Regions from separate parts of the Pseudomonas sp. LBUM1658 genome, predicted to be linked through region 3. Evidence: predicted binding sites of a transcription regulator. Region 3 holds the regulator's gene; each other region holds the start of a gene.
What was found. The regulator sigma-54, encoded in region 3, starts transcription at its own class of promoters, with help from an activator protein. The targets are predictions, from matches to a motif close to ANTGGCATNNANNTTGCTNT.
Positions count from the first base shown of each region.

Region 1: glnA (glutamate--ammonia ligase) is a predicted target of sigma-54. The motif match lies at 6,530-6,549, and genes of this name have one in related genera.
Region 2: nirB (nitrite reductase large subunit NirB) is a predicted target of sigma-54. The motif match lies at 2,876-2,895, and genes of this name have one in related genera.

Region 1 covers NZ_CP166798.1:352,021-361,824, reverse strand. Annotated here, with positions in the region: gene ACA064_RS01640 (glycogen/starch/alpha-glucan phosphorylase) at 1-2,034, opposite strand, end outside; gene ACA064_RS01635 (YkgJ family cysteine cluster protein) at 2,299-2,739, shown strand; gene typA (translational GTPase TypA) at 2,901-4,721, opposite strand; gene thiI (tRNA uracil 4-sulfurtransferase ThiI) at 4,861-6,315, opposite strand; gene glnA (glutamate--ammonia ligase) at 6,647-8,053, shown strand; gene ACA064_RS01615 (cupin domain-containing protein) at 8,245-8,670, shown strand; gene ACA064_RS01610 (DUF4124 domain-containing protein) at 8,698-9,216, shown strand; gene ACA064_RS01605 (DUF4124 domain-containing protein) at 9,216-9,804, shown strand, end outside.
Region 2 covers NZ_CP166798.1:3,554,090-3,563,893, reverse strand. Annotated here, with positions in the region: gene nirD (nitrite reductase small subunit NirD) at 1-108, opposite strand, end outside; gene nirB (nitrite reductase large subunit NirB) at 108-2,666, opposite strand; gene ACA064_RS16240 (caspase family protein) at 3,270-6,140, shown strand; gene ACA064_RS16235 (hypothetical protein) at 6,147-7,979, shown strand; gene ACA064_RS16230 (YbhB/YbcL family Raf kinase inhibitor-like protein) at 8,198-8,668, shown strand; gene ACA064_RS16225 (amino acid permease) at 8,874-9,804, opposite strand, start outside.
Region 3 covers NZ_CP166798.1:1,043,276-1,053,079, reverse strand. Annotated here, with positions in the region: gene ACA064_RS04800 (KdsC family phosphatase) at 1-31, shown strand, start outside; gene lptC (LPS export ABC transporter periplasmic protein LptC) at 40-612, shown strand; gene lptA (lipopolysaccharide transport periplasmic protein LptA) at 599-1,144, shown strand; gene lptB (LPS export ABC transporter ATP-binding protein) at 1,144-1,869, shown strand; gene ACA064_RS04780 (RNA polymerase factor sigma-54) at 2,097-3,590, shown strand; gene hpf (ribosome hibernation-promoting factor, HPF/YfiA family) at 3,709-4,017, shown strand; gene ptsN (PTS IIA-like nitrogen regulatory protein PtsN) at 4,030-4,494, shown strand; gene rapZ (RNase adapter RapZ) at 4,497-5,354, shown strand; gene ACA064_RS04760 (HPr family phosphocarrier protein) at 5,370-5,645, shown strand; gene ACA064_RS04755 (ZIP family metal transporter) at 5,838-6,731, opposite strand; gene ACA064_RS04750 (superoxide dismutase) at 6,762-7,373, opposite strand; gene ACA064_RS04745 (DUF2753 family protein) at 7,375-7,836, opposite strand; gene ACA064_RS04740 (class II fumarate hydratase) at 7,864-9,240, opposite strand; gene ACA064_RS04735 (FagA protein) at 9,233-9,628, opposite strand.

The sequences.
Region 1 (9,804 bases), 690 kb from region 3:
CAGCGTGCCGATGGTCAGGGCGCCGTTGAGACCGAATTTCATGTTGCTGGTGCCTGACGCCTCGAAACCGGCGGTGGAGATCTGCTCCGAGAGGTCGGCTGCGGGAATGATGCTCTCGGCCAGGCTCACGTTGTAATTGGACAGGAACACCACCTTGAGCAGGCCGTGCACGGTCGGGTCGTTGTTCACGGTGCGCGCGATGTCATTGGCCAGTTTAATGATCAACTTGGCCTGGTGATAACTGGCCGCGGCCTTGCCGCCGAAAATTTTCACCCTCGGCACCCAGTCGACTTCCGGTTCCGCGCGGATCGCCTGGTACAACGCCACGGTGTGCAGCAGGTTGAGTAACTGGCGCTTGTATTCGTGAATCCGTTTGACCTGCACATCGAACATCGCCGCCGGGTTGACCGTGATCCCCAACTGCTCCTGGATGATATTGGCCAGGGCTCTTTTGCTGTGCAGCCGCTGCTCGGCGAATTGCTTGCGGAACGCCGCCTTCTCGGCGAACGGCTCCAGGTCGATCAAGCGCTCTTCAACGTTATCCAGCAGCTTGGGACCCAATGCATCAACCATCATTGAGGTCAGTTCCGGATTGGCCTGGTACAACCAGCGACGGAAAGTGATGCCGTTGGTCTTGTTGTTGATCCGTTCCGGGTAGAGCTTGTGCAGTTCGGAGAACACCGTGCTGCGCATCAATTGGGTATGCAGGCCGGAAACACCGTTGACGCTGTGGGAGCCGAGAAACGCCAGGTTGCCCATGCGTACCCGGCGGCCGTTGTCTTCCTCGATCAGTGACACGGCGCGCAGCACGTCGAAATCGTGGATGCCCTTGGCCCGCAGAGAGTCGATGTGCTGGGCGTTGATCAGGTAAATGATCTGCATGTGCCGCGGCAGCATCCGCTCCATCAGCCCTACCGGCCAGGTTTCCAGCGCTTCGGGCAACAGCGTGTGGTTGGTGTAGGACAGCGTGTTGACGGTGACTTGCCAGGCCGCATCCCAAGGGATGTCGTGCAAATCGACCAACTGCCGCATCAGCTCGGCCACCGCAATCGAGGGGTGGGTGTCGTTAAGCTGGATCGCGGCGTGATCGCCAAGGCTCAGCACCGAGTCATGCATGTTCTTGTGCCGGCGCAGCAAATCCTGCAACGACGCAGAGACGAAGAAATATTCCTGACGCAGCCGCAATTCCTGGCCGGCCTCGGTGCTGTCGGCGGGATAGAGCACACGGGAAATACTTTCCGCCCGCGCCACTTCGGCCACAGCGCCCAAGTGGTCGCCAGCGTTGAAGCGTTCCAGGTGCAGGTCTTCCATGGCCCGCGCCCGCCACAGACGCAGGGTGTTGACGCTGGCACCGCGCCAGCCGACCACAGGCGTGTCGTAGGCCACCGCTCGGACTGTTTCCGCCGGCCACCAGACTTGCTTGGTCTTGCCGGTTTCATCCATCACGGTCTCGACACCACCGCCGAAGCCGATCGGGTAAATGACCTCAGGCCGCTCGAACTCCCAGGGGTTGCCGAAATCCAGCCAGTGCTCGGTCTGTTCCTGCTGCCAGCCGTCGACAATGGCCTGACGGAACAAGCCGTGCTCATAGCGAATACCGTAGCCATGGCCAGCGATGCCGAGAGTCGACATGCTCTCCATGAAACACGCAGCCAATCGCCCAAGGCCGCCGTTACCCAGCGCCGCATCGGGCTCCAGCAGGCGGATACGCTCAAGATCGACGCCCAGTTCGGTCATCGCCTCGCGCGCCACATCCAGCAGGCCGAGGTTGCTCAGGCTGTCGTAGAGCAGACGGCCGATGAGGAACTCCAGCGAAAGATAGTAAACACGCTTCTGGCCTTTGCGGTAGATCTGCCGCGTGTGGTCCATCCAGTGTTCAACCATATGGTCTCGCGCGGCCAAAGCAATTGCTTCGAACCAGTCATGGTCAAACGCGTGATCCGGGTCTTTACCCACTGCATAGGTAAGTTTGGTCAAGACAGCGTCGCGAAATGCGGCCACCTCTGCGTCACGAACAAGTGGTTCCTGAGTCATCAATACAACCTCGAGCGAGATAGACGGCATGGAATTGTCTGAGCCTAGTCGGTCTGACACGAGGCAGAGGTTCCGGTTCGGCATTTTCTGCAATTACCCAAGTAAACATTTTCTCCCGACCGATGCGCCCTGAAAAGATGCAGATGTCGTGCCGATCCGGACTAAATGTCCTGAAACGGACGAAAAACCGGCAAATGGTTGTTCATACCTTCACCAACCCCGGTATCATCGCGCGCCCTGATACACCCCTGGTAACAACCGATGATGAAGTCCAACCTGATCGCCGCCGCAGAGATCGATCGCCTCGATACCTGGGCCAAGTATTCTGCGCCGATGTGCGGTTCCTGCGTGTCCAGCTGCTGCACACTGCCGGTCGAGGTCAAGATCAAGGATCTGATCCGTATTGGCATCGTCGATGAATTCGAGCGCGGCGAGCCAGCGAAGAACATCGCCAAGCGCCTGCAGAAGGAAGGGATCGTCGAGCGTTACAACCAGAAGTCCGAGATTTTCACCCTCCAGCGCATGAGTAACAACGATTGCCTGTACCTGGATCGTAAGAGTCGTCTGTGCACTATTTATGAAAAGCGTCCGGATACCTGCCGCAACCACCCGAAAATCGGGCCGCGGCCGGGGTATTGCGCCTATAAGCCGAAAGAAGTGGCGCGTGAGACGAGCAGTAGCCGTCGGACGCTGGAAAAGTTTTAAGCTCAAAAGATCGCAGCCTTCGGCAGCTTCCTACATAGGATTGATGTACACCTGTAGGAGCTGCCGAAGGCTGCGATCTTTTGATTTTTGCTCCAGATAAATAAAAACGCCCCCGACCTTGCGGTCGGGGGCGTTTTTTTAAGCGTTAACTAAGTCGTAACTCAGTTGCCGCTTTTCTTGGCAGCGCGGGTACGCTCGCTTTCGCCCAGGATCTTCTTGCGAAGACGGATGGACTTAGGCGTTACTTCACACAATTCGTCTTCTTGAACGAATTCCAGAGCTTGCTCCAGGGTGAAGCGGATAGGCGGAACCAGTGCGATGGTTTCGTCTTTACCGGAAGCACGCATGTTGTCGAGCTTCTTGCCTTTGGTTGGGTTGACACCCAGGTCGTTGTCGCGGCTGTTGATGCCGACGATTTGACCTTCGTACACGTCTTCGCCATGGCCCAGGAACAGCTTGCCACGAGCCTGCAGGGTTTCCAGCGAGTAAGTCAGAGCCTTACCGGTAGCAACCGAAACCAGCACGCCGTTCTGACGGCCGGACATGTCGCCGGACTTCATCACGTCGTAACGGTCGAAGATCGAGGTCAGGATGCCTGCACCGGAGGTCAGGGTCAGGAACTCGTTACGGAAACCGATCAAGCCACGAGCCGGGATGTTGTACTCAAGGCGAACACGGCCCTTGCCATCCGGAACCATGTTGGTCAGGTCGCCTTTACGGATACCGATCTGTTCCATGATTGCGCCTTGGGATTCTTCCGGCAGGTCGATGGTCACGTTTTCGTACGGTTCGTGCTTGACGCCGTCAACCATACGGATGATCACTTCCGGACGACCAACACCCATTTCGAAGCCTTCGCGACGCATGGTTTCGATCAGTACCGAGAGGTGCAGCTCACCACGGCCGGAGACTTTGAACTTGTCGGCGGTATCGCCTTCTTCAACGCGCAGAGCAACGTTGAACAGCAGTTCTTTATCCAGACGTTCCTTGATGTTACGGCTGGTGACGAACTTGCCTTCTTTACCGCAGAAAGGCGAGTCGTTTACCTGGAAAGTCATGGAAACGGTTGGTTCGTCAACGGTCAGCGGCTTCATCGCTTCGACGTTCAGTGGATCGCACAGAGTGTCGGAGATGAACAGCTGGTCGAAGCCGCTGATGCAAACGATATCGCCGGCAGCTGCTTCGTCAACGTCGATGCGGTGCAGACCGTGGTGACCCATCAGCTTCAGGATACGACCGTTACGCTTTTTGCCATCAATGTCGATGGCTACAACCTGGGTGTTCGGCTTGACGCGACCACGAGCGATACGGCCAACGCCGATCACACCCAGGAAGCTGTTGTAGTCCAGTGCCGAGATTTGCATCTGGAACGGGCCGTCACGGTCAACTTGTGGAGCTGGAACGTGGTCAACGATGGCCTGGTACAGCGGGGTCATGTCTTCCGCCATGGCGGTGTGTTCCAGACCGGCAATGCCGTTCAGGGCCGAAGCGTAAACAACCTGGAAGTCCAGCTGCTCTTCAGTAGCACCCAGGTTGTCGAACAGGTCGAAGATCTGGTCCAGAACCCAGTCCGGACGCGCGCCTGGACGGTCAACCTTGTTGATTACCACGATTGGACGCAGGCCGGCTTCGAAAGCCTTCTTGGTCACGAAACGGGTTTGCGGCATAGGGCCGTCTTGAGCGTCAACCAGCAGCAGAACGGAGTCAACCATCGACATTACGCGTTCTACTTCGCCGCCGAAGTCGGCGTGGCCCGGGGTATCCACGATGTTGATGTGGTAGCCGTTCCAGTTGATGGCGGTGTTTTTCGCCAGAATGGTAATACCGCGCTCTTTCTCCTGGTCGTTGGAGTCCATCACGCGCTCGTCGTTGAGCTCGTTGCGCTCCAGGGTGCCGGATTGACGCAAGAGTTTGTCTACCAGGGTGGTTTTACCATGGTCAACGTGAGCAATGATGGCGATGTTGCGTAGATTTTCGATCACTTGTGTATCTCGATCAGAGGATTCGGTGTGCTGACAGGTCGTGGCAGCGATTTTCAGTAGAGTCAGGCCTTGCCGTTACAGCTTGACGGCGGCGTCGGGGGGCCGGTGACGCAGGCCACAGGCATACAGCCCCGGGCTCTTAGCTCGGTCGATAAACGCGCACATTGGCATGCCCCTCACTGAGCAAATGGTGGGCATGCAGGCGACTCATCACGCCTTTGTCGCAATACAACAGGTACTGGCGAGTAGGGTCCAGTTCCTTGAAACGAGCGTTCAATGCATAAAACGGCATCGCTTGTACCTCGATGCCAGGCAGCTCCAGCGGCTCGTCGTCCTGAGCATCCGGGTGACGGATGTCGATCACGATCTGACCAGCCAGTGCTTCACTGACTTCTTCGACCTGCAAATCCTGGCCCAATTCATCGATCACTCGATCGATCGGCACCAGTTTGGCGTTCTCGAGCGCACGCTCGAGCACCGCCATATCGAACTGTTGTTCTTCATACTCCACGCGGTTGCGCTTGGCGTGGGTCTTGGGGTTGACCGAAATCACCCCACAATATTCCGGCATGTGCTTGGCGAAATCGGCAGTGCCGATCTCGTTGGCCAGATCAATGATGTCCTGCTTGTGACTGGCGATCAGCGGGCGCAGCACCAGCTTCTCGGTTACACAGTCGATTACCGATAGATTCGGCAGCGTCTGACTGGACACCTGGGAGATCGCCTCACCGGTAACCAGCGCATCGATCTCCAGCCGATCGGCAATTCTTGAAGCAGCGCGCAACATCATACGCTTCAATACTACGCCCATATGACTGTTATCGACTTTACCGAGAATTTCTCCGAGCACTTCCTCGAATGGCACGCTGACGAATAGCACGCGTTGAGAGCTGCCGTACTTCTTCCAAATGTAGTGCGCGACTTCCATCACGCCTAGCTCGTGGGCGCGGCCGCCCAGGTTGAAGAAGCAGAAATGACTCATCAACCCGCGACGCATGATCTGGTAGGCCGCCACCGTCGAATCGAAACCGCCGGACATCAGTACAAGCGTCTGTTCCAAGGCACCCAGCGGATAACCGCCGATGCTGTTGTGCTGGCTGTGGATCACAAACAACCGTTGGTCGCGAATTTCCATCCGCACTTGGATTTCCGGCTCTTTTAAAGAGATTCCGGCGGCACCGCACTGACGACGCAGTTGACTGCCGACGTATTTCTCGACTTCCATCGAGGTAAATGAGTGCTTGCCGGCACGCTTGCAGCGCACGGAAAAGATCTTGCCCGACAACGCATCGCCGAAGTGCTGCTTGCACTTGGCGACGATGTCGTCGAAGTCGCCCAACGGGTACTCATCAACCTGCAGGAAATGCGCGATGCCCGGCATGCAACTCAGGCGATCCATCATGTCCTTCAAGGCTTTCGGCTCGCTGACACGGGTTTCCATCACGAGATTATCCCACACACCGTTCACCACCACAGCCGGGTCCAGATCGCGGAGCACGGCACGGATGTTTTTGGCCAACTGGCGGATGAAACGCATCCGTACCGGGCGGCTCTTGATGATGATCTCGGGGAAGACTTTTACGATTAGTTTCATGAAAACAGCGCGCGAAGGGCCAGCCTAAAAAGGGGGGCGCGGATTATAGCGGAAATTGCTCAAGGTTTAACCAGTTAATATGCAGACGGTTCCGCACGCACCGAAACAGGGCGATTATGCTTTTACGCGCAACATTTCAGTGCGGAAAGTCTCCAGGTTTTCTCATTTCCACCTTTATATGGGAGAGTTTGGGGCGAAAAACCCAAGTCGGGGCACTGGCATGCAAATTGCTCCCTTGTGAGGCAGGTTGCCTTGGCAGAGTATTCGCGCCGGCATCACCCACATTCTAAGGGCACTCCACTACTAGCCCGAAGCCACCCCGGAGGACACTATGTCGAAGTCGGTTCAACTCATCAAAGATCATGACGTCAAATGGATTGATCTGCGCTTCACTGACACCAAAGGCACTCAGCACCACGTCACCATGCCGGCTCGCGACGCGCTGGATGACGCCTTCTTCGAAGAAGGCAAAATGTTCGACGGCTCCTCCATCGCTGGCTGGAAAGGTATCGAAGCTTCCGACATGATCCTGATGCCGGACGACTCCACTGCTGTCCTGGACCCGTTCACCGAAGAGCCGACCCTGATCCTGGTCTGCGACGTGATCGAACCTTCGACCATGCAAGGCTATGACCGTGACCCACGCGCCATCGCCAAGCGCGCCGAGGAATACCTGAAGTCCACCGGTATCGGCGACACCGTATTCGTTGGTCCAGAGCCAGAATTCTTCATCTTCGACGAAGTGAAGTTCAAGTCCGACATTTCCGGCTCCATGTTCAAGATCTTCTCCGAACAAGGCTCGTGGATGTCTGACCAGGACGTGGAAGGCGGCAACCGCGGCCACCGTCCAGGCGTCAAAGGCGGCTACTTCCCGGTTCCTCCGTTCGACCATGACCACGAAATCCGTACCTCCATGTGCAACGCCATGGAAGAAATGGGCCTGGTCATCGAAGTTCACCACCATGAAGTGGCAACTGCCGGCCAGAACGAAATCGGTGTGAAGTTCAACACCCTGGTAGCCAAGGCTGACGAAGTTCAGACCCTGAAATACTGCGTACACAACGTTGCTGACGCATACGGCCGCACCGCGACCTTCATGCCTAAGCCACTGTACGGTGATAACGGTTCGGGCATGCACGTTCACCTGTCCATCTCCAAAGATGGCAAGAACACCTTCGCTGGCGAAGGCTATGCCGGCCTGTCCGATACCGCTCTGTTCTTCATCGGCGGCATCATCAAGCACGGTAAGGCACTGAACGGCTTCACCAACCCGTCGACCAACTCCTACAAGCGTCTGGTCCCGGGCTTCGAAGCTCCAGTGATGCTGGCCTACTCGGCTCGCAACCGTTCCGCTTCGATCCGTATTCCTTACGTGTCCAGCCCTAAAGCTCGCCGTATCGAAGCTCGCTTCCCGGATCCGGCAGCCAACCCATACCTGGGCTTCGCTGCACTGTTGATGGCTGGCCTGGACGGCATCCAGAACAAGATCCACCCAGGCGACGCAGCTGACAAAAACCTGTATGACCTGCCGCCTGAAGAGGCGAAAGAGATCCCACAAGTTTGCGGTAGCCTGAAAGAAGCCCTGGAAGAGCTGGACAAAGGTCGTGCATTCCTGACCAAAGGCGGCGTTTTCAGCGACGACTTCATCGACGCTTACATCGCTCTGAAAAGCGAAGAAGAAATCAAGGTTCGCACCTTCGTACACCCACTGGAATACGAGCTGTACTACAGCTGCTAATCCGGTAGCGCCTGCGCAAGCGGCGTAACAGAGGCCTCCTTCGGGAGGCCTTTTTTGTGGGCAATTTCCGACACCCGATGGCACCTCGTCTGCGCGCACTCACAGCCCCATCCGGCAGCATTGCCATTGCGCTGCACGTAGCCTGACAGCGCTCATTCGAGCCTTCACGCCACCTCGCAAAGGATAGAGACATGAAAACAACATCCCCGGTCAGGACCTTACTCATTGCGCTCGCCTGCCTGCTCACTCTGGGCTGCAGCAATACCGACAAAAAAACCGGGATAGAAAAGGAAGTCTTGCTGCAGAGCAGCTCTTCCTGGGACGGAACGCCCTATGCGTCCTATCCGCAAGGCAGCCCCGAGCTGACGCTGCTCAAACTGAAGATATCTGCCAACACCGAACTTAAGTGGCACACTCACCCGATTCCCAATGCGGCTTACATCCTCGCGGGCGAGCTCACCGTCGAAGCCAGAGACAGCGGCCAGACCCGGGTACTAAAACAAGGGCAGACCCTGGCCGAGATGGTCAACACTGTGCATCGCGGCAAGACTGGCGACAGCCCGGTAGAACTCATTGTGTTCTATGCTGGCAGCCAGGGCATTGCGTTGTCGGAGTAATCTTGCTCAATTTATCGGGAAGCTTTAATGCGGCCGTTTTTACTGTTTCTGCTTTTATCTCTCGCGTTCTCGGCGACAGCGCAGATCTATAAGTACACCGATGCCAACGGCAACACTGCCTACAGTAATCAGCCGCCCGACGGCACCCGGAGCCAGCCTGTCGAATTGCCGCCACTCAATAGTGTCGAGCGTCAGCAGGCTGTTCCGCCAAAAACCAGCCCGGCACAAAACGCCAGCCAGCAAGCCAGTAGTGCCACATACGAAGTACTGGAGTTGACCGGCCTGCCCAGCGAAGAAGCCTTGCGCGCCAACAATGGCACCTTCACCGTGGGCGTCGCGCTGCAACCGCGCCTTCAAGGTGCGCATCGCCTGCGCCTCTTGCTGGACGGTCAGCCATATGGCCAGCCGAGCAATGTTCCGCGCCTGCAACTGGTCAATGTGGATCGAGGAGAGCACAGTCTCGCGGTGCAGGTGCTCAATGGTGAGACCGTTGTGCAACAAAGTCCGACCGCCACCTTTACCGTGCAACGGGTGCATATCCCTTGATGCCTTCCATCAGTCCACTGGCCCTCTGCCTGCTGCTGATCGCTCTTCCAGCTACGGCCGAAATCTATACCTATATCGATGCCCAGGGGAATCGGGTTTTCACCGACCAACCGCAACCGGGCAATGCCAAACGTGTTCCGCTGGCACCCGGCAATCGCATGTCAGCAACCCCGAGCGCAACCATCCCGACGCCAGCCGCCAGGAAGGCTCAGGACAAACCGCTCTTCCACTATCAGATGCTGCGGGTTCTGGTGCCAGACCCGGACGCCACGGTTCGTAGCACTCAGGGTGAGTTGATTGTCAGTGTCACCAATGAACCCGGCCTGCAACGCGGTCACCGCTATCGCCTTCTGCTGGACGGCCAGCCAACCGCTGCTCCAGGCCCCAGCCCGGTATTCGCCTTGAGCAATATTGACCGCGGCAGCCACCACCTGGCCGTGGAGATCCTCGATGAGCAAGGGCGGACCGTCGAGCGAACCGCCAATCAGCCTTTCCATATGCTGCGCATGTCCCTGGCGCAGAAGCGCCAGGTCAAACCTTGCACCCTTGTCGACTATGGCCAGCGTCCGGAATGTCCTTTGGCAGACA
Region 2 (9,804 bases), 2.5 Mb from region 3:
GACGCCGGAATTGGCCACCAGATCCTCACGGCTGCACAGCGCCTGCCACAACGCAGGATTTTGATTGGCGCGTTGGGGTTCGATACGGACGACGTTTGACTGGCTCATCAGAGCACCTCCTCGGTAACGGGAATCAAGTGGAGTTCGCTGGTGTGTACGGGCCGGCGCTGGCCGCGTTCCTTGACGAAATGGATGTCCGGGTCGCCGCGCTTGTCGTTGACGAACGTGCGAAAGCGCTTGAGTTTTTCCGGGTCGTTGATGGCGTTGGCCCATTCGCATTCATAACGGTCGACCACCAGCTGCATCTGCGATTCCAGCTCGGCGGCCAGGCCCAGGCTGTCGTCGATGATCACCTCTTTGAGGTAATCGAGGCCGCCTTCCAGGCTTTCGCGCCAGACCGAGGTGCGCTGCAGTTTGTCGGCAGTGCGGATGTAGAACATCAGGAAGCGGTCGACGTAGCGCAGCAGGGTTGCGTCATCCAGGTCGGTGGCCAGCAGCTCGGCGTGACGCGGGCGCATGCCGCCGTTGCCGCAGACGTAGAGGTTCCAGCCTTTCTCGGTGGCAATCACCCCGATGTCCTTGCTCTGCGCTTCGGCGCACTCACGGGTGCAACCGGACACCGCCAGCTTGAATTTATGCGGTGCCCGAAGGCCCTTGTAGCGATTCTCCAGCAGCAGCGCCATGCCCACGCTGTCTTGCACGCCGTAGCGGCACCAGGTGCTGCCGACGCAGGATTTCACCGTGCGCAACGACTTGCCGTAACCGTGGCCGGTCTCGAAGCCAGCCTCGACCAGCTCGCCCCAGATGTCTGGCAGTTGGTGCAGCTGGGCGCCGAACAGGTCGATGCGCTGGCCGCCGGTGATCTTGGTGTAGAGGTCGTATTTCTTCGCCACGGCGCCGAGGGCGATCAGTTTGTCCGGGGTGATCTCGCCGGCGGCGATGCGCGGGATGATCGAGTAGGTGCCGTTTTTCTGCATGTTGGCCATGAAGGTGTCATTGGTGTCCTGCAGCGACACCAGCGACGGATCCATGATCGGCTGGTTCCAGCACGAAGCGAGAATCGAGCCCACCGCCGGCTTGCAGATATCGCAGCCGGTGTGGCCGCGGCCGTGTTTGGCCAGCAGTTCGTTGAAGCTGATGATCCCTTCCACCCGCACCAGGGCATAGAGCTCCTGACGGGTATGGGCGAAGTGTTCGCACAGGCTCTTGTCGACGGCCACGCCACGGGCGCTGAGTTCGTGTTCGAAGACCTGCTTGAGCAGCGCGCTGCAACCGCCGCAGCCGGTGCCGGCCTTGGTCTTGCCCTTGAGCTCACCGAGGTCGGTGCAGCCGGCGTCGATCGCGCAGCACACCGCGCCCTTGCTGACGTTATGGCAGGAGCAGAGGGTCGCGGTATCCGGCAGCGCATCGGCGCCGAGCGTCGGCGCGCCGTCCGACAGCGGCAGGATCAGGCTCGACGGATCCTTGGGCAGCGCGATGCCGTTCTGTGCGTACTGCAGCAGGGTGTCGTAGTAACTGTTGTCGCCGATCAGTACCGCGCCGAGCACGTGCTTGCCGTCGGCGGAGACCACCAGACGCCGATAGCTGGCACTGGCTTCGTCGATGAAGCGGTAGCTCTTGGCACCCGGCGTGGCGGCGTGAGCATCGCCAATCGAACCGACATCTACCCCCAGCAACTTGAGCTTGGTCGACATGTCGGCGCCGGTGAACGGCTCATAGTGCTCACCGGCCAGTTGCGCGGCCACGTTGCGCGCCATGCTGTAGCCGGGCGCGACCAGACCGAAGATGCTGCCGTTCCAGGAGGCGCACTCGCCGATGGCAAAGATCTCGGGGTCGCTGGTGCGGCAATGATTGTCCACCACCAGGCCGCCGCGAGCGGCCACTTCCAGCCCGGCGCTACGGCCGAGCGCATCCTGCGGGCGGATGCCGGCGGAGAACACGATCAGGTCGGTTTCGAGGAACTCGCCATCGTTGAAGTTCATGCGATAGGCATAGTCTTCACCGGAGACGATTTCCTTGGTCGCCCGGGAGAGGTGTACGCCGACCCCCAGGGCCTCGATTCGTGCTTTCAGCGCGTCACCGCCCAAGGCGTCCAGTTGCACCGGCATCAGCTGTGGGGCGAATTCGACCACATGGGCTTGCAGGCCCAGTGATTTCAGCGCGTTGGCGGCTTCAAGTCCAAGCAAGCCGCCGCCGACCACCACGCCACGACGGGCATTGGCGGCAGCCTCGCGGATTGCGTCGAGGTCGTCCAGGGTCCGGTAGACCAGGCGCGAACGGCCTTCGGCACCGGGGATCGGCGGCACGAAGGGATAGGAACCGGTGGCCAGCACCAGGCGGTCGTAGGCCTGGCGTCCGGCACTGGTGACCACTTCTTTGCGCTCGCGGTCGATTTCCAGCACCTGCACCTCGAGTTGCAGGTGCACGCCGTGGCGGGCATACAGATCGGCCTCGCCAAGGGCCAGGGACTCGGCATCGCGGCCGCCGAAGTACTCCGAGAGGTGCACGCGATCGTAGGCACGCTGGCGCTCTTCACCGAACACATGTACGTGATAGTGGGCGAGGGCACCGTGCTCGATCAGTTGCTCGACGCAATGATGACCGACCATGCCGTTGCCGATGACAACCAATGTTTCGCTCTTGATCGGGGTGACGATAGCGTTCATTGCCTTTCCTCAGTCGAAGCCGCTGCCTTGGCATGGCCAAAAAAACCAAAAAAAAACGCCTGGAGCCGACTAGCAGCTCCAGGCGCCTTTGCCTGGTATTCATTCGTGTGTGATGGGGTGAAAGCCGCGGCCACGTTGCCCGGTTCACCCGTCCCGGGCCTTTGCAGGCAGGTGGTCAGCAGTGACCACTCGGGAGGTGTACAAGGTGTAGAGCACATTCCATGCCAGCTTCGATCGAGCTGCTTCCCCTGCGAATCAACGGATGTACTCAATCTCTTGTAGGAGCGAGCTTGCTCGCGATGGACGTTAACGATAACGCGTGTTTTCTGAATAAACGCGCCGCCCTTGAGTCCATCGCGAGCAAGCTCGCTCCTACAAGTGTGGGCATGCCCAGCCAGACGAATTGAACCAGAAAGGTGCGATGCGAGTTTGGCGGTGGCTTGTTTTGGGGCAGCTCGGGACTTTGCCAGCTATACCCGAAACAGCCGCTTGGCGAGGCCAAAGTGACGGGCCCGTCTGGTTATAAATGGACAAAGAGCCATTCCCACCTAGAGTTTCCTTCAGTGTCATCTTGATTAACCTTTGCCCCAGAGGTTTTCTATCATGTCGACGCCCACCTTTATCAGGCTCAGCCTGGAGCAGTTCGCGCAGCTGCTTGCGCAATATCCCTTCAGTCGCAAAATCAATGCGGTGCACATGCATCACACCTGGCGACCGAGCCGACGGGATTTCAAGGGGCATGAAACGATAGTCGGCATGTGGCGGTACCACACTCAGACCAATCGCTGGAGCGATATAGCCCAGCACGTCACCATTGATCCCCAGGGCTTCATCTGGCTGGGGCGCAACTGGAACCAGCCTCCGGCGAGCGCGGCGGGGCATAACGGCAACGCCTCGTTCGGGCCGTTCATGTTCGAGATGATCGGAGATTTTGATCAGGGCCGTGACCCCTTCGATGGCCAGCAACGCGACACGGCACTGCGGGTGGTTGCCCTGGTCCAGGAGAAATTCGACCTGCCGCTGGAAAGCCTGCGCTTCCATAACATGATGTCCAGCAAGTCCTGCCCGGGCAGCAGCCTGGACTACTCGCAGATTCTGGCCGAGGTGCAGAGCCTGCGCGAGCAGATAGCCAGCCAGAGCCTGGGGCGTGGCGTCACTGAACCGGAGGAGGGGCCCTTTCCCGGTGAGCAGGGTTATATCCTGCGCGACGCCATTGATGCGCTGTCACGCACGCCCAGGGGTACCGATCCGGCGGATGCCGAGTTGTCTCATGATGAGCAGGAGACGCTGTCCACCGACGGGCAAAGGGATCTGCCGGCAACTGCGCGCGGTCAGGGACTGACCCCCGGGCAACTGGCCGCGCTGCAGCCGCACCTGGTCAACCTCAGCGTGGGACGATTTACCAGCGAAGGCGAGGTCACGACTTCAGCGGCCGACGTCGATGCGATCTTCGAGGAGCATCTGGTCGAGGCCCTGGCCGTGGCGAAGCGCGAGAATCGCAAGCTGCGCGTATTGCTGTATGCCCATGGCGGCTTGATCTCGAAGTCCGGCGGTCTGGAAATTGCCCAGAAGCATGTGGCGTGGTGGCTGAGCAATGGAATTTATCCGATCTATTTCATCTGGCGGACCGGTTTCTACGAGACCATCGGCAGCCTGCTCAAGCGTGCCTGGCCGGGCGCGACTCGGGATTTGGCCGACTTCAGTTCGGACCTGCTGATCGAAGGCGCGGCGCGAGCCCTGGGCGGGGAAAGTATCTGGGGCGGGATGAAGTTCAGCGCCGAACGGGCTGCCGACCCGGTGGAGGGTGGCGGCTGGTACGTGGCCGGCAAGCTCAAGCAGTTTTGTGACGCTCATCCCGAGAGTGTCGAACTGCATGGGATGGGCCACAGTGCCGGGTCGATTTTTCATTGTCATTTCCTGACCGCCGCACACCACCTCAGAGTACCGAAATTCGCCACCCTGCAATTTCTCGCGCCAGCGGTGCGGGTCGATACCTTCAAGCAGCATCTGCTGGAGCTGCTGCACAAGGGCGAGGTGGCGGAGAAGATCACCATCTTCACCATGAAAAAGCAGTTCGAGAAAGACGACGATTGCGCCGGGGTTTATCGCAAGTCGCTGCTCTACCTGATTTTCAATGGACTGGAGGAAAAACGCAGCACGCCGATTCTCGGGCTCGAAGAGAGCCTGCGCGGTGATCCGCTGCTCAAGCAGCTGTTCTGCCTCGACGGCAAGAACAGCGGGCCGGGTGAAGTGATCTGGTCGCAGACAGCCGCGGACACCGGGCGCTCGGCCAGCCAGTCGACTTCCCATGGCGGCTTCGACGATGACCCGGTCACCATGAACAGCGCCTTGCTGCGCATTCTCGGTCTACCGGATGCCGGCAAGATCAACCCCTATCCGCGGGCCAAAGCGCTTTCTCAGGCAAGGGCCTGGACCGATGAAGTCGATTGGCCGGAAGGCTTCGAACAGTGGCGCCAGAATGCCTCGAGTGCACCGCCGCCACGCTACCCGGCGTCGCCGATTGCGGTCCAGGTCATCGGCTCCGCGGTGGCGGCAGCCGGTGGCCGGCGCATGGCGTTGTGCATCGGGATCAATGATTACCCCGAACCGGAGCATCGGCTTGCCGGTTGTGTCGCCGATGCGCAGATGTGGGCGCAATCCCTGAGCAGACGCGGCTTTTCGATCCAGATGCTGCTCAACGACCAGGCCACCCGCGAGGCGATCGATCGAAGCATTCGCGAGATGGTCACTGACTCGCGGGCCGGGGATGTCATCGTCATCCAGTATTCCGGCCACGGAACCTTTGTCGCCGACCTCAATGGCGATGAAGCCGATGGCAATGACGAAGCGCTGTGTCCGGTGGACTTTGCCACGGGCGCGCTGTACATCGACGATGACATCGCCGGGATCTTCGCCCGCTTGCCGGATGGGGTGAACCTCACCTGCTTCATGGACTGCTGTCATTCGGGCAGCAATACCCGTTTTGCGGTCGGAGGCGTCAACCAGCGACCACTGGGACGAGACGTTCGCAAGCGTTTCGTGCCGCCCACCGAGGAAATCAATCGCGCCCATGCGCTCTTTCGCCAGGCCCACGGCGGTACCTCCAGTGGCATGAACAGTGGCGGGGCGCAGCAGATGCGCGATGTCAAGTTCGCCGCCTGCCAGGACGATGAAGTGGCGTGGGAAAGCGACGGCCATGGCGAGTTCACCCTGCGCGCCACCCGGGTGCTCGACGAGGGCAGTCAGGTCACCCATGAGCAATTCACCCAGCGGGTGGTCAGCGATTTCGGCGCGCAAGCCCGTCAGCATCCCAAGCTCGACTGCAACGACAACGCCAAAGCCGCGGTGCTGCTGCAGCCGCTGCAGAACGTCAGCATGGCCGGGCCGGGGCGCCAGACAGAGGCTGACCATGCCGTGCTGATGCAGATCCTGCAGCAATTGCAGCAGCTGAACAGTCAACTGGGCAAGAGGTAATCGAGCGTGCCACAGGATCCCAAGCGCCCTGGCGAAGGGGTCGACTTCTGCCTGGCGGAGTCATTCGCCTGGATGCCGAGCCCACCCTATCAACGGCAACCCGCAGACCCGTTGTACCGACCGCTGCGGATCTATACGGTGGACCCTTCGGTGCGCCGCCTGGAAGGCGCCATCGGCACCCTCAATGTGCCTTTCGAACCACTGACCGTCGGCCCCTGCGGTGGTCTGTTCCGGGTCGAACATCGCAATACCCAGCTCGGCCTGGAGTATCGCCAGGCTGACCTGGATGAACTCAGTGTGCTGATCGCCAACGGTTATGAACCTTCGCCATCGGACCCGCGTTTTCACCAGCAGATGGTCTATGCCGTCAGCAGCAACGTCTACATGGCCTTCAAGCTGGCGCTGGGACGCGATCCGAGTTGGGGATTCGGCAATGACCAGCAACCCATGTCGCTGACCTTGCACCCGCATTACGGCGAGAACTGCAACGCTTACTACACCAAAGGCCGCCAGGGCGGCGAGATCCGCTTTGGCTATTTCAAGGCCAGCGCCACCCCCAGCGATCGATCACTGCCGGGCGGCTACGTCTTCACTTGCCTGTCCCACGACATCATTTCCCACGAAGTCACCCATGCGCTGCTCGATGGCCTGCGCCCTTGCTTCAGCCTGCCACTGAGTTCGGACGTGCCGGCCTTCCATGAAGCGTTCGCCGATCTGGTGGCGATTTTCCAGCACTTCAGCTACCGGGAAGTGCTGATCGCCTCGATCCGCCGGTGCAAAGGCAATCTGCTGCAAGCCAGCCTGCTGACTCAGCTGGCTCAGCAGTTTGGTCACACCACCGGCCAGAACGGCCCGCTGCGCAGCGCGATAGAGAGCAATATCGAGCAACCGCGACAGTACCAGCCGGACATGGAAGTGCACGAACTGGGATCGATTCTGGTCAGTGCGCTGTTCGAAGCCTTTGCGCAGATCTTCGAGCGCAAGATCGCACGTTACATCCGCCTTGCCACCAACGGCGCCGGAATACTCCCGCCTGGTGACATGCCCCACGACTTGCAGGTGCTGCTGGCAGAAAAGGCCAGTAAGCTGGCCCGCCAGTTCCTCACGATCTGCATCCGCGCCATCGATTATTGCCCGCCCACGGCGATCAATTTCGGCGACTACCTGCGGGCGCTGATCACCGCCGATCACGACGTGGTGCCGGATGACACATGGGACTACCGCGGAGCGATCATCGACAGCTTCCGGCGGCGCAATATTTACCCGCGCAACGTCACCAGCCTCTCGGAAGACGCCTTGTTATGGTGCCCGCCGCGGATACACCTGCCACCGGTGTCCGCTCTGGACTTTGCCTCCCTGCGTTTTGAAGGGGATCCGGCGCATTGCGCCAGTCCCCAGGAGCTGCGCCGCCAGGCCGGTGTGCTGGGGCTGTATGTGAGCAGGCCCGAACACCGGGCCGAGTTCGGCCTGGTTGCGGCGGATGACCCGCGTTTGCAAGGCGACAGCGTCAGCCTGCCGTGCATTCAGTCGATCCGCACCTCCCGGCGAGTCGGTCCCGATCAGAGCGTCACCTTCGACCTGGTGGCGGAAATCACTCAGCAGCGCCACGTAAAGGCCTGCGAACTGGGCCCGGCGTTTACCTATCAAGGCGGCTCGACCGTACTGCTCGGCCCCCGTGGCGAAGTACGCTATGTGATGTTGAAAGGCGTGACGGGCCGCGACCGACTGGAACGGCGGCGCCGATTCCTGATGAGCACCGAGGGCCAGAAATACTGGCGGGTCAGCCAGGACCGTTACATGCAGATCGACGAGGTGTTCCGCTTGGTGCATGGGGGGTAGGGCACATGAGTGAATGCAAAACCTGTGGCGAGGGGAGTTAAGCGGGCACCCAAGGAGCGAGCTTGCTCGCGATGATGGACGTTAACGATAACGCGTGTTTTCTGAATAAACGCGCCGGCCTTGAGTCCATCGCGAGCAAGCTCGCTCCTACAATTGATACCTAAAACCAGGCAATGCGCTTCATCAGTTGGACCACATTCCAAACAGAGGTAACGGCCATGCCATTCGTGCTCGAATCTCCCGCTTTTCCTGCCCAGGGTCCGATACCGTTGCTCTACAGCTGTGAGGGCAAGGATGTTTCTCCGCCCTTGACCTGGAGTGGTGTACCGTCAGGCACCCAGAGTCTGGCACTGATCATGGACGACCCGGACGCGCCAGATCCCGCGGCCCCCAGGATGACCTGGGTCCATTGGCTGCTCTATAACTTGCCCGCCGGGACAACCGGATTGCCTGAAGACCTGCACGCGCTGCCGCCCGGCACGCTACAGGGGCTCAACGACTGGCAGCGAGTCGGCTATGGTGGACCTTGTCCGCCTATTGGCACCCATCGATATTTTCACAAGCTCTACGCGCTGGACACGGTCTTGCCGGACCTGAAGCTGCCCACCAAGGCCCAACTGGAAAGCGCCATGCACGGTCATGTATTGGCACAGGCGGAGCTGATAGGTACCTACCTTAAAACCCGGTGAGGGTTGAGCGTCGAGCACATTCCCTGTGGCGAGGGAGCTTGCTCCCGCTGGGGCGCGAAGCGGCCCTAAAACCTGCAAGTTGGTTCTGTCAGGCACACCGCATGTGCAAGCTTTACGACCGCTTCGCGGCCGAGCGGGAGCAAGCTCCCTCGCCACAAAATGTCATCAGACTGAAGAATCGCGTTAACCGACCGTTTCGTGACGATCAGCTTCCCGCCTGTTTATTCAACGCCTCTTCCGCCGCTGCGATTTCTGCCTGGCGCTTGATGATCATCTCGCCCATGGGTGGGCCCTGGAAGCGCCGGGCCTCAAAGGCGAACCAGACGATGGCGGTCAACACCAGAAAACCGATGGTGATGTACAGCGCCCAATCGTTCGGCGGCTGGATGCCGATGATGAAGATCAGCACCATGGAGAGGATCGAGAGGATGGCGAAGAATGAGTACAACCAGCGCCCCATGTTCCAAGGTCCCATGGTCGGCCACTTCGGGGTGCCATAGGTGAACAGGCCCAGCACGATGGGAATGATGAAAGAGAAGAACAGGAAGATCACCGTGCAGGAAACCACAATGGTGTACACCGGGGTTTCGCCGATCGATATCACGGAAGATCCCCAGACGAACAGCACTGCGAGCGTGGCGCCGGTCCAGATTGCTGCCACCGGGCTGCGATGCTTGGGTGAGACCTTGGCCAGTGCTGTCGAGCAGGGCAGGCCGCCGTCACGGGAGAACGCGAAAATCATCCGTGAGACCGAGGTCACGGTCGCCAACCCGCAGAGAAACTGCGAGATGAAAATCGCCAGGTACAGCGCCATCTTGACGGTTGGATTAACCTGCGTGTCCATCGCCCAGAAGAACACATTCCAGCCATGGGTTGCCGCCTCATCCATGCTTGGCAGCATCAACACAAACGAGCTGAGCATGAGCCAGCCAAACAGCAGCGACCAGACCACCGACATGACCATCCCGACCGGTACCGATATAGCCGCATTCCGGGTCTCCTCCGAGGTATGCGCGGAGGCGTCATAGCCGGTGATGGTGTAGATCGGCAAGAGCAGGCCAAGCATGAAAATCCAGCCATTGGAAACTTCTGGCCAGACGTTGCCACCGGTCTCGCCGGAATAGTTGCCGAAGGTC
Region 3 (9,804 bases):
CCTTGAAGCAGCCAACGCCGCTTACCTGTAGAGCCACCTATGCTGAGCAAAAAAGTTCGTAATATTTTGATGTTCACGGCCATTGCCGCGCTGTTTGCGGCCGTTGGCTACTGGAACATCAGCCCGGAACGCTTCATGGAGCGCCCGCCGACTGTCGTCGACGCAACGGCCATTGACTACTACGCCATCAATGCCCACAGCGTGCAGTTTCTGCCTGATGGCAAGTTGCAGTACGAAATGACTTCGGACAAGGTCGAACATCTGAAAGCAACCGATGTGACCTTGCTGACCAAGCCCGACCTGAACCTGTATCGCGGCACGGCTTATCCCTGGCACGTCCAGAGTGAGCGTGGCGAGGTCAATTCTGGTGGCACTGAAGTCGAATTGATTGACTCGGTACGTATCGCACGTACCGACGATAAAAACCGCACGACGATTATTACCAGCAGTCGCATGACGGTATTCCCTCAGCAGGAATATGCGCAGACCGAGCAAGCCGTTAGAATCGACGGCGCTGGTGGCGTGTCGACTGGCAATGGCATGAAAGCGTATTTGAAAGAAAGCAGGATACACCTGCTATCTAACGTAAGAGGACAGTATGAGTCTCGTTAAAACCCTCCCTATTTTGCTCAGCCTGAGCGCAGCACTGGGAAGCGCGAGCGCCTGGGCTCTGCCGACTGATAGAGATCAACCAATCCGCATTCAGGCCGACGACGCCCAACTGGACGACAAGCAAGGCATTGCCACCTACAAGGGCGATGTCATCATCACCCAGGGTTCGATGAAGATCACCGGCAACACCGTGACCATCACCCGCGCGCCTTCGGGCGAAGTCGACGTGGTCACCTCCGTCGGCAACCTGGCTTACTTCGAACAGCTGCAGAAGGCCGGTGATCCGGAGCCGGTCAAGGCCTATGCCGTGACCATCCAGTACCACGCATCGAAAGATCGCATCGTGCTGATCGACAAAGCCAAAGTGATCAACGAAGGCAATACCACCGAAGGCGAGAAAATCGTCTATGACACCGTGAAGCAGGTCGCCAATGCCGGCCGCGCTACCGGTGCCTCGGTGACCACGCCACGTCCGCGAGTCGACATGGTGATCCAGCCGAAGAAGAAAACCGACGAGCAAAAGGCCCCGTAATGGCAACTCTGAAAGCTCAGCATCTGGCCAAGAGCTACAAGAGCCGCCAGGTCGTGCGCGACGTCAGCCTGTCCATCGACAGCGGTCAGATCGTCGGCCTGCTCGGTCCGAACGGTGCTGGCAAGACCACCTGCTTCTACATGATCGTCGGCCTGGTCCAGGCCGATCAGGGTCGGGTACTCATCGACGATCTGGACGTCAGCCACCAGCCAATGCATGGTCGGGCACGGGCTGGCATCGGCTATCTGCCGCAAGAAGCGTCGATCTTCCGCAAACTCTCGGTCGCCGACAACATCATGGCCATCCTCGAGACCCGCAAGGAGCTCGACAAGGCTGATCGTCGCAAGGAGCTGGAAAGCCTGCTGGAGGAATTCCACATCCACCATATCCGCGACAATCTGGGCATGAGCCTGTCCGGTGGTGAACGCCGCCGGGTGGAAATTGCCCGGGCCCTCGCTACATCGCCGAAATTCATCCTGCTCGACGAACCTTTCGCCGGCGTAGACCCGATTTCGGTAGGCGACATCAAGCAGATCATTTACCACCTGAAGGCCAAGGGCATCGGCGTTCTGATCACCGACCACAACGTCCGTGAAACCCTGGATATCTGCGAGACCGCCTACATCGTCAACGACGGTCAACTGATCGCCGAAGGCGACTCCGAGACCATCCTGGCCAACGAACTGGTCAAGGAAGTGTATCTGGGCCATGAGTTCCGCCTGTAAGCCTTGAGGTGTGGGGCCAGTGGCAGGCGTTTTGGGGCAAACACTCGATTCAGGTGTTCAGCCATTGCCGGAGCGCCAGTGTCAACAAAACCTTATACTTTTTTATTGTTACAGCGCTCTAGGCAAACACTGCGATTTCAGGCATATAATTTGCTTATGTTTGGCGCTCCGGCGCCCTGTAGTGGATGGCGCATGCGCGCCGGCGAATAAGGTGTTAAGCCCCTGCCATGAAACCATCGCTAGTCTTGAGAATGGGCCAGCAGCTGACGATGACACCTCAGCTGCAACAGGCCATCCGCCTGCTCCAATTGTCGACCCTGGACCTGCAACAGGAAATCCAGGAGGCCCTGGAGTCCAATCCGATGCTCGAACGCCAGGAAGATGGCGACGACTTCGATAACGCCGACCCTCTGGCCGACAACGTCGAGCAGAAACCCAATGCCGATGTTCAGGAACCCTCCTACCAGGAAACCGCCCCGACGGTGGACAACCTCGAGGAAGGCGACTGGAACGAACGCATCCCCAATGAACTGCCGGTCGACACCGCCTGGGAAGACGTTTACCAGACCAGCGCGAGCAGCCTGCCGAGCAACGATGACGACGAGTGGGATTTCACCACCCGCACATCGGCCGGTGAGAGCCTGCAAAGCCATTTGCTCTGGCAACTGAACCTGGCACCGATGTCCGACACCGATCGCCTGATTGCCGTGACCCTGATCGATTGCATCAACAATCAGGGCTACCTGGACGAGACTCTCGAGGAAATCCTTGAAGCCTTCGACCCGGAAATGGACGTCGAACTGGACGAAATCGAAGCCGTCCTGCATCGCATCCAGCAATTCGAGCCGGCCGGGATAGGTGCGCGAAACCTGAGCGAGTGTCTGTTGCTGCAACTGCGGCAACTGCCGGCCAAGACCCCTTGGCTGACCGAGGCCAAGCGCCTGGTCACCGACTTCATCGATCTGCTCGGCAGCCGCGACTATAGCCAGCTGATGCGTCGCATGAAGCTCAAGGAAGACGAGCTGCGGCAGATCATCGAGCTGGTGCAAAGCCTCAACCCGCGCCCTGGCTCGCAAATCGAATCCAGTGAAGCCGAATACGTCGTCCCCGATGTGATCGTGCGCAAGGACAACGAGCGCTGGCTGGTGGAGCTGAATCAGGAATCCGTGCCGCGCCTGCGGGTCAACCCGCAGTACGCCGGGTTCGTCCGCCGCGCCGACACCAGCGCCGACAATACTTTCATGCGCAACCAACTGCAGGAAGCGCGCTGGTTCATCAAGAGCCTGCAAAGCCGCAACGAAACCCTGATGAAAGTCGCCACCCAGATCGTCGAGCACCAGCGCGGCTTTCTCGAATACGGCGATGAGGCGATGAAACCGTTGGTCCTGCATGATATCGCCGAAGCGGTCGGCATGCACGAGTCGACGATTTCCCGGGTGACCACGCAAAAATTCATGCATACCCCCCGGGGTATCTACGAACTGAAATACTTTTTCTCCAGCCACGTCAGCACCTCTGAAGGCGGTGAATGCTCGTCCACAGCGATTCGCGCGATCATCAAAAAACTGGTTGCGGCGGAAAATCAGAAAAAGCCGTTGAGTGACAGCAAGATCGCTGGTTTACTGGAGGCACAAGGCATTCAGGTAGCCCGCCGCACCGTCGCCAAGTACCGCGAATCCCTTGGGATTGCGCCTTCGAGCGAACGCAAGCGGTTGATGTAACGGGCCACGCCACCAGCGTTCCAGGGTGTGTTTGAGAACTCTGACGGTTTTCGGACACAGCCTAGTGGCAGGCAAGCCAGCCTGCCGCCTTATGCACTGGCAACGAAGGAGAAGCTGTATGCAAGTCAACATCAGTGGACACCAACTGGAAGTAACCGAACCTCTGCGCACCTATATCGGCGAAAAACTCGACCGATTGGAGAGGCATTTCGACAAGATCACCAACGTGCAAGTCACGATGAATGTCGAGAAGCTGCTGCAGAAAATCGAAGCCACGCTGCATATTCCCGGCGGAGAAGTGGTCGCCAACGCTGAGCATACGGACATGTATGCCGCTATCGACCTGCTCACCGACAAGCTTGATCGCCAACTCAAAAAGCATAAGGAAAAGACCCAGAGCCTCCTTCAGGGCGCAACCGGTCGCTAACATCCCCTACCCATGATCCGACTTGAAAACATCCTGACCCCCGGCCGTTCTTTGGTGAACGTGCCGGGCGGCAGTAAAAAGCGCGCACTCGAGCAAATTGCCAACCTTATCCACCGCGAAGTGCCGGATCTGGAGATGCAAGATGTCTTCGAGAGTCTGATTGCCCGTGAAAAACTCGGTTCCACCGGGTTTGGCAACGGCATAGCCATCCCACACTGCCGTCTCAAGGGCTGCACGTCGCCCACCAGTGCCTTGATGCACCTGGACGCCCCCATAGATTTCGACGCCATCGATGGCGCCCCGGTCGACCTGCTGTTTGTCCTGCTGGTCCCGGAAGCGGCTACCGATGCGCACCTGGAACTGCTCCGGCAGATTGCCAGCATGCTTGACCGCAAGGAAGTGCGCGAAAGACTTCGCAGCGCCGCAACCAACGAAGCCCTGTACCAGGTTGTCCTGGATGAGCAGAACGGTCCCTAATCATGCGCTTGATCATCGTCAGCGGCCGATCCGGCTCAGGTAAAAGCACCGCCCTCGATGTACTGGAGGACAGCGGCTATTACTGCATCGATAACCTGCCAGCAGGCTTGCTCCCGGAGTTGGCCGAGCGCGCGTTGATCCATACGGAACTGGCGCAGCCGCTGGTCGCCGTTTCGATCGATGCGCGTAATCTGCCCAGCCACCTGACACGCTTTCCGCAATTGCTCGAAGAAGTGCGCGGCCGGCACATACAATGCGATGTGCTGTACCTGGACGCCGACGAAGAAACCCTGCTCAAGCGCTTTTCGGAAACCCGTCGGCGCCACCCGCTGAGCAACGCCAATCGATCGCTCGCCGAAGCCATTGACGATGAAACCAACCTGCTCGGGCCGATTGCCGACCTCGCAGATCTCAAGATCAACACTACCCATCTGAACCTGTATCAACTGCGCGACACCATCAAGTTGCGCCTGCTGAATCAGCCGGAGCCGGGCACGGCGTTCCTGGTCGAGTCTTTCGGTTTCAAGCGCGGTATGCCGGTCGATGCCGATCTGGTGTTCGATGTGCGCTGCCTGCCCAATCCGTACTGGAAACCCGAGTTACGTGAGCAGTCCGGGCTGGATCAGCCGGTTGCCGACTATCTGGCCGCGCAACCGGATGTAGAAGAAATGTTCCAGGATATCTCCGCGTATCTGCTGAAGTGGCTGCCTCGTTTCGCCGCCAGCAACCGCGCCTACGTCACCATCGCGATTGGCTGCACCGGCGGGCATCACCGCTCCGTCTACCTGACCGAACGTCTGGGTCAGGTCCTGCAAACATCCCTGAAGAACGTCCAGGTTCGCCACCGCGACCTAAGCTAAAGGATCCACACCGCGATGCCCGCTCTGGAAATTGAAATCATCAACAAGCTGGGTCTGCATGCCCGGGCTTCTGCAAAATTTGTTGGAGTCGCCGGTCAGTTCAAGGATTGCACGATCAGAGTAGGACGCACCCCAGAATCCACGATCGACGGCAAAAGCATCATGGCCATGATGATGCTGGCTGCGGGCAAAGGAACGAAAATCCACCTGAGCACCGAAGGTGAGCAGGAGCAGGAAGCGCTGGACGCACTGGTCGATCTGATCAACCGCTACTTCGACGAAGGCGAGTAATACACAACCTGTATTGAGCGGGCTTTTTTGTGGCGAGGGGGCTTGCCCCCGCTCGGCTGCGAAGCAGTCGTAATCCGGTGTATGCGATCTACCTGAGAGACCGCGGTGTTAGTGTTTGGGGCCGCTTCGCGACCCAACGGGGGCAAGCCCCCTCGCCACAAAAGCCCCCACAGCAAGCCCCCTCGCCACAATTCACCCCAACGCCGTATCCATCACCATCATCAGACAAAACCCGATCAACAGCCCCAGACTGGCCAGCTTGTCGTGACCATTACGTCGCGACTCGGGGATGATCTCGTGAGTCACCACCAACAGCATGGCACCGGCAGCCAGCGCCAATCCCAGCGGCAAGAGCATCTCGGCCAGGCTCACCAGCCAGGCACACAACAGCGCGAAGACCGGTTCAACCAAACCTGAAGCTGCACCGATCAGGAACGCCTTGACCCGTGACATCCCTGCCCCGGCCAATACCAACGCAATCACCAAGCCTTCCGGCACATCCTGCAATGCAATACCCATGGCCAGGCTGTCGGCATCGGGCATTCCGCCCCCGGCCGACACGCCAACCGCCATGCCTTCCGGAATGTTGTGAGCAATGATTGCAAACACAAACAACCAGATCCGTGGCGGAATAACCGGGCGTTCAACGGTGCCCACCAGCATTTGCGGGGTCGCCCCGGACACCTTGCGATCCACCAGAAACAAACCGAACGCCCCCAGCATGATGCCGAAACTGATCAATCCACTGGCAGCCCATGGCGTCAATCCAAGATTCTCGGCCGCCGAGATGCCCGGGACAATCAGCGAAAACGCGGTGGCGGCCAGCATCACGCCAGCACCGAAACCCAGCAAGGTATCGCTGACGGCCATCGGCATTCTGCGAATGACCAACACCGGAACCGCACCCAACGCCGTGCCGAGGGCGCAGATCGCGCCCCCCTGCAACGCGCGCAACAAACGCGGTTCAAGCGCCAGCCAGTCCAATCCTTGGGCGACCAACAACGCCATTCCCGCCAACAGCAACAGTGAACCCAACGCATAGCGAAACATCCGCCCACTGCTGATCGCCAGTGTTTCAGTGCCCATAGTCGGCCTTAAATCTTTAGTCATGAGGTCTTAAACAAGAGCTGCCTGGTAGCGCTGCGCGACTTCAGGCCAATTGATCACGTTGTAGAAGGCGTTGATGTATTCCGGGCGACGGTTCTGATACAGCAAGTAATAGGCGTGCTCCCATACGTCCAGTCCAAGGATCGGCGTATTGCCATTCATCAACGGGCTGTCCTGATTACCGCTGCTTTCCACCATCAGCGTCTTGTGCGGCGTTACGCTCAGCCAGGCCCAGCCGCTGCCAAAACGCGTGAGTGCGGCCTTGGTGAAGGCGTCCTTGAAGCTGTCGAAGCCGCCCAGCTGTTCATTGATCGCATCGCCCAGCACACAGTCCGGCTTGCCGCCGCCCGTAGGCGCCATGACCGCCCAGAACAACGAATGGTTGGCATGGCCGCCGCCCTGATTGATCACCGCCGCGCGCAATTTTTCCGGTAGTTGCTGAACGCTGGCGACCAGTTTTTCCACAGACCAGTCAGCCCATTCGGTACCTTCGACAGCCGCGTTAAGGTTGTTGATGTAAGTCTGGTGATGCTTGCTGTAGTGGATCTCCATGGTTTGTGCATCGATGTGCGGTTCCAGCGCGTCATAAGCGTATGGCAAGGCAGGCAAGCTAAAGGACATCTCAATGTGCTCCGTAATGAGGGCCATTCGGGATCGATGCATCGTGCGCATGGGCCGAAGCCGATTGCGCCACGTTGCTGTGCAGCAAGCGGTTGGTTCGCGGGTATTCGCCATGCTCACTGATGAAATTGAGTAATTCGACGTAAGTCTTGCTGCTCTGACGTAACGCGGCCTCACGCAGTGCTGGTGCCAGCCGTGCGTCCTGGAGGGTCTGCAACAGCCGCTGGTGAATCAAACAGAGGTACTCCACGCTTTCTTCCGGCTGGTTCAGGCGCAAATGCAGGTCTGCCAGGTTGTGATGGGAGATCACGCAGGCCGCCACCGCTTCCTCGGCATCCGGCCAGCGCTCGAATAACACCTGGGCCAGGGCTAAAGCCTGCAGGTAGTGCTCGCGGGCATCCACCAGCTCGCCCTGAATGAAGCAGCGATTGGCCCTTTCGATCGTGCGTTTCCAGTGCTCCATGGTGAGTCTCCAAAGCTGAGTCGGTGATTACACGCCACCCGCCGTGAGCTTTTCCGGATCCAGCAGGACTTCCAGTTGGCTGCGCGACAGTTCGGTGTGTTCCAGGGCCACATCGATAACCGGTCGCCCCTGCTGATAGGCCTGCTTGGCGATCTCTGCGGCCTTTTGGTAACCAATGATCGGGTTGAGCGCAGTGACCAGGATCGGGTTGCGCGATAGCGCTTCCTTGAGCTTGGCTTCATTGACCTTGAAACTGGCAATGGCCTTGTCCCCCAGCAAACGACTGGAGTTGGCCAGCAACTCAATGCTGCTCAGCAAGTTCTGCGCGATGATCGGCAGCATCACGTTCAGTTCGAAGTTGCCCGACTGCCCGGCCACCGTGATCACTGTGTCATTGCCGATCACTTGAGCGGCGACCATCGCAGTGGCTTCCGGGATCACCGGATTGACCTTGCCAGGCATGATCGACGAACCCGGCTGCAACGCTTCCAGTTCAATTTCACCGAGACCAGCCAAGGGCCCGGAGTTCATCCAGCGCAAGTCGTTGGCGATTTTCATCAGCGACACGGCAGTGGCCTTCAGCTGGCCGGAGACGGCTACCGCGGTATCCTGAGAACCGATCAGCGCGAACAGATCCTTGCCTGGTGTGAATTGCACCTGGGTCAAAGCAGTGAGTTGCTGGCTGAAACGTGCGGCGAATTCAGGGTGGGCATTGATTCCGGTGCCGACCGCGGTGCCGCCTTGAGCCAGGGACTGCAGGCTCGGCAACAAGTCCTGCAGGTGGCCGATATTGGCCTTGAGCTGTTGGCCCCAGCCGTTGAGCACCTGACTCATGCGCACCGGCATCGCATCCATCAGGTGCGTGCGCCCGGTCTTGATAAACGGGTGAACCTGCCCGGCCTTGTCCTCGATCACTTCGACCAGATGCACCAGCGCCGGCAATAGCTGCTCGTGCAGCGCCAATGCGGCGCTGACATGAATGGTGGTCGGGATGATGTCGTTGCTGCTCTGCCCACAGTTGACATGGTCATTCGGGTTGACCGCCTCGCCCAACAAGCGACTGGCCAGCGTCGCGATGACTTCGTTGGCATTCATATTGGAACTGGTGCCGGAACCGGTCTGGAAGATATCCACCGGAAAATGCTGCATGTAGTCGCCTTCGAGCAACCCTTGAGCCGCGTCGACAATGGCTTTGCCCTGAGCCTCGCTCAGCTGTTCAAGTTCGACGTTAGCCCTGGCCGCCGCGGCCTTGGCCAGGATCAGCGCGCGAATGAACTGGGCGGGCATGCGCTGCTGGCTGATCGGGAAGTTATTTACTGCACGCTGGGTTTGCGCGCCATACAAGGCATCCACTGGCACCTGCAACTCACCCATGCTGTCGCGTTCGATACGGGTATTACTCATCGGGAAATCCTTGCAGCAGTTCTATGAGAGGAATGGAGGGCTGCAACGAGCAGGTCGCCAGTTGCCAGGAATAGCTTTGCCAGCGCTTGAGCCGACACTTGCACAGGGACAATCGCTCCAGATCACGCAACGGTCGCCAGGCCTGATCCAGGCACAGACTGCGCCAATGCCAGGGCAGCGCTGTGTCACTCGCAGTGTCGAGCAGCAGGCGGAACGCGGTCTCGGCGACAATCCAGGGAGAGGTGGCCGTGCAACAGGCCAGATAACGGCCTTCAGCCAGGTAGTGCTCAATCAGGCGCGGTTCGTCAGGATCCAGCGCGCAACGGATCTGACGACTCATCCAGCGCCAGCTTTCAAGGTAAGGCTGCTCGTGCAAGGCAGAACTCATAACCTGGGCTCATTCGATAATGAGATTTATTATTATATGATATTGAGAATCAACACAACCCCGTAGGAGCTGTCGAGCGAAGCGAGGCTGCGATCTTTTCGGCTCACCCAATTCCCCCCAAAAAAAAAGGCGCGTCACCCACTAGGTGACACGCCTTCCTTTTGAAGCTGTAGCCG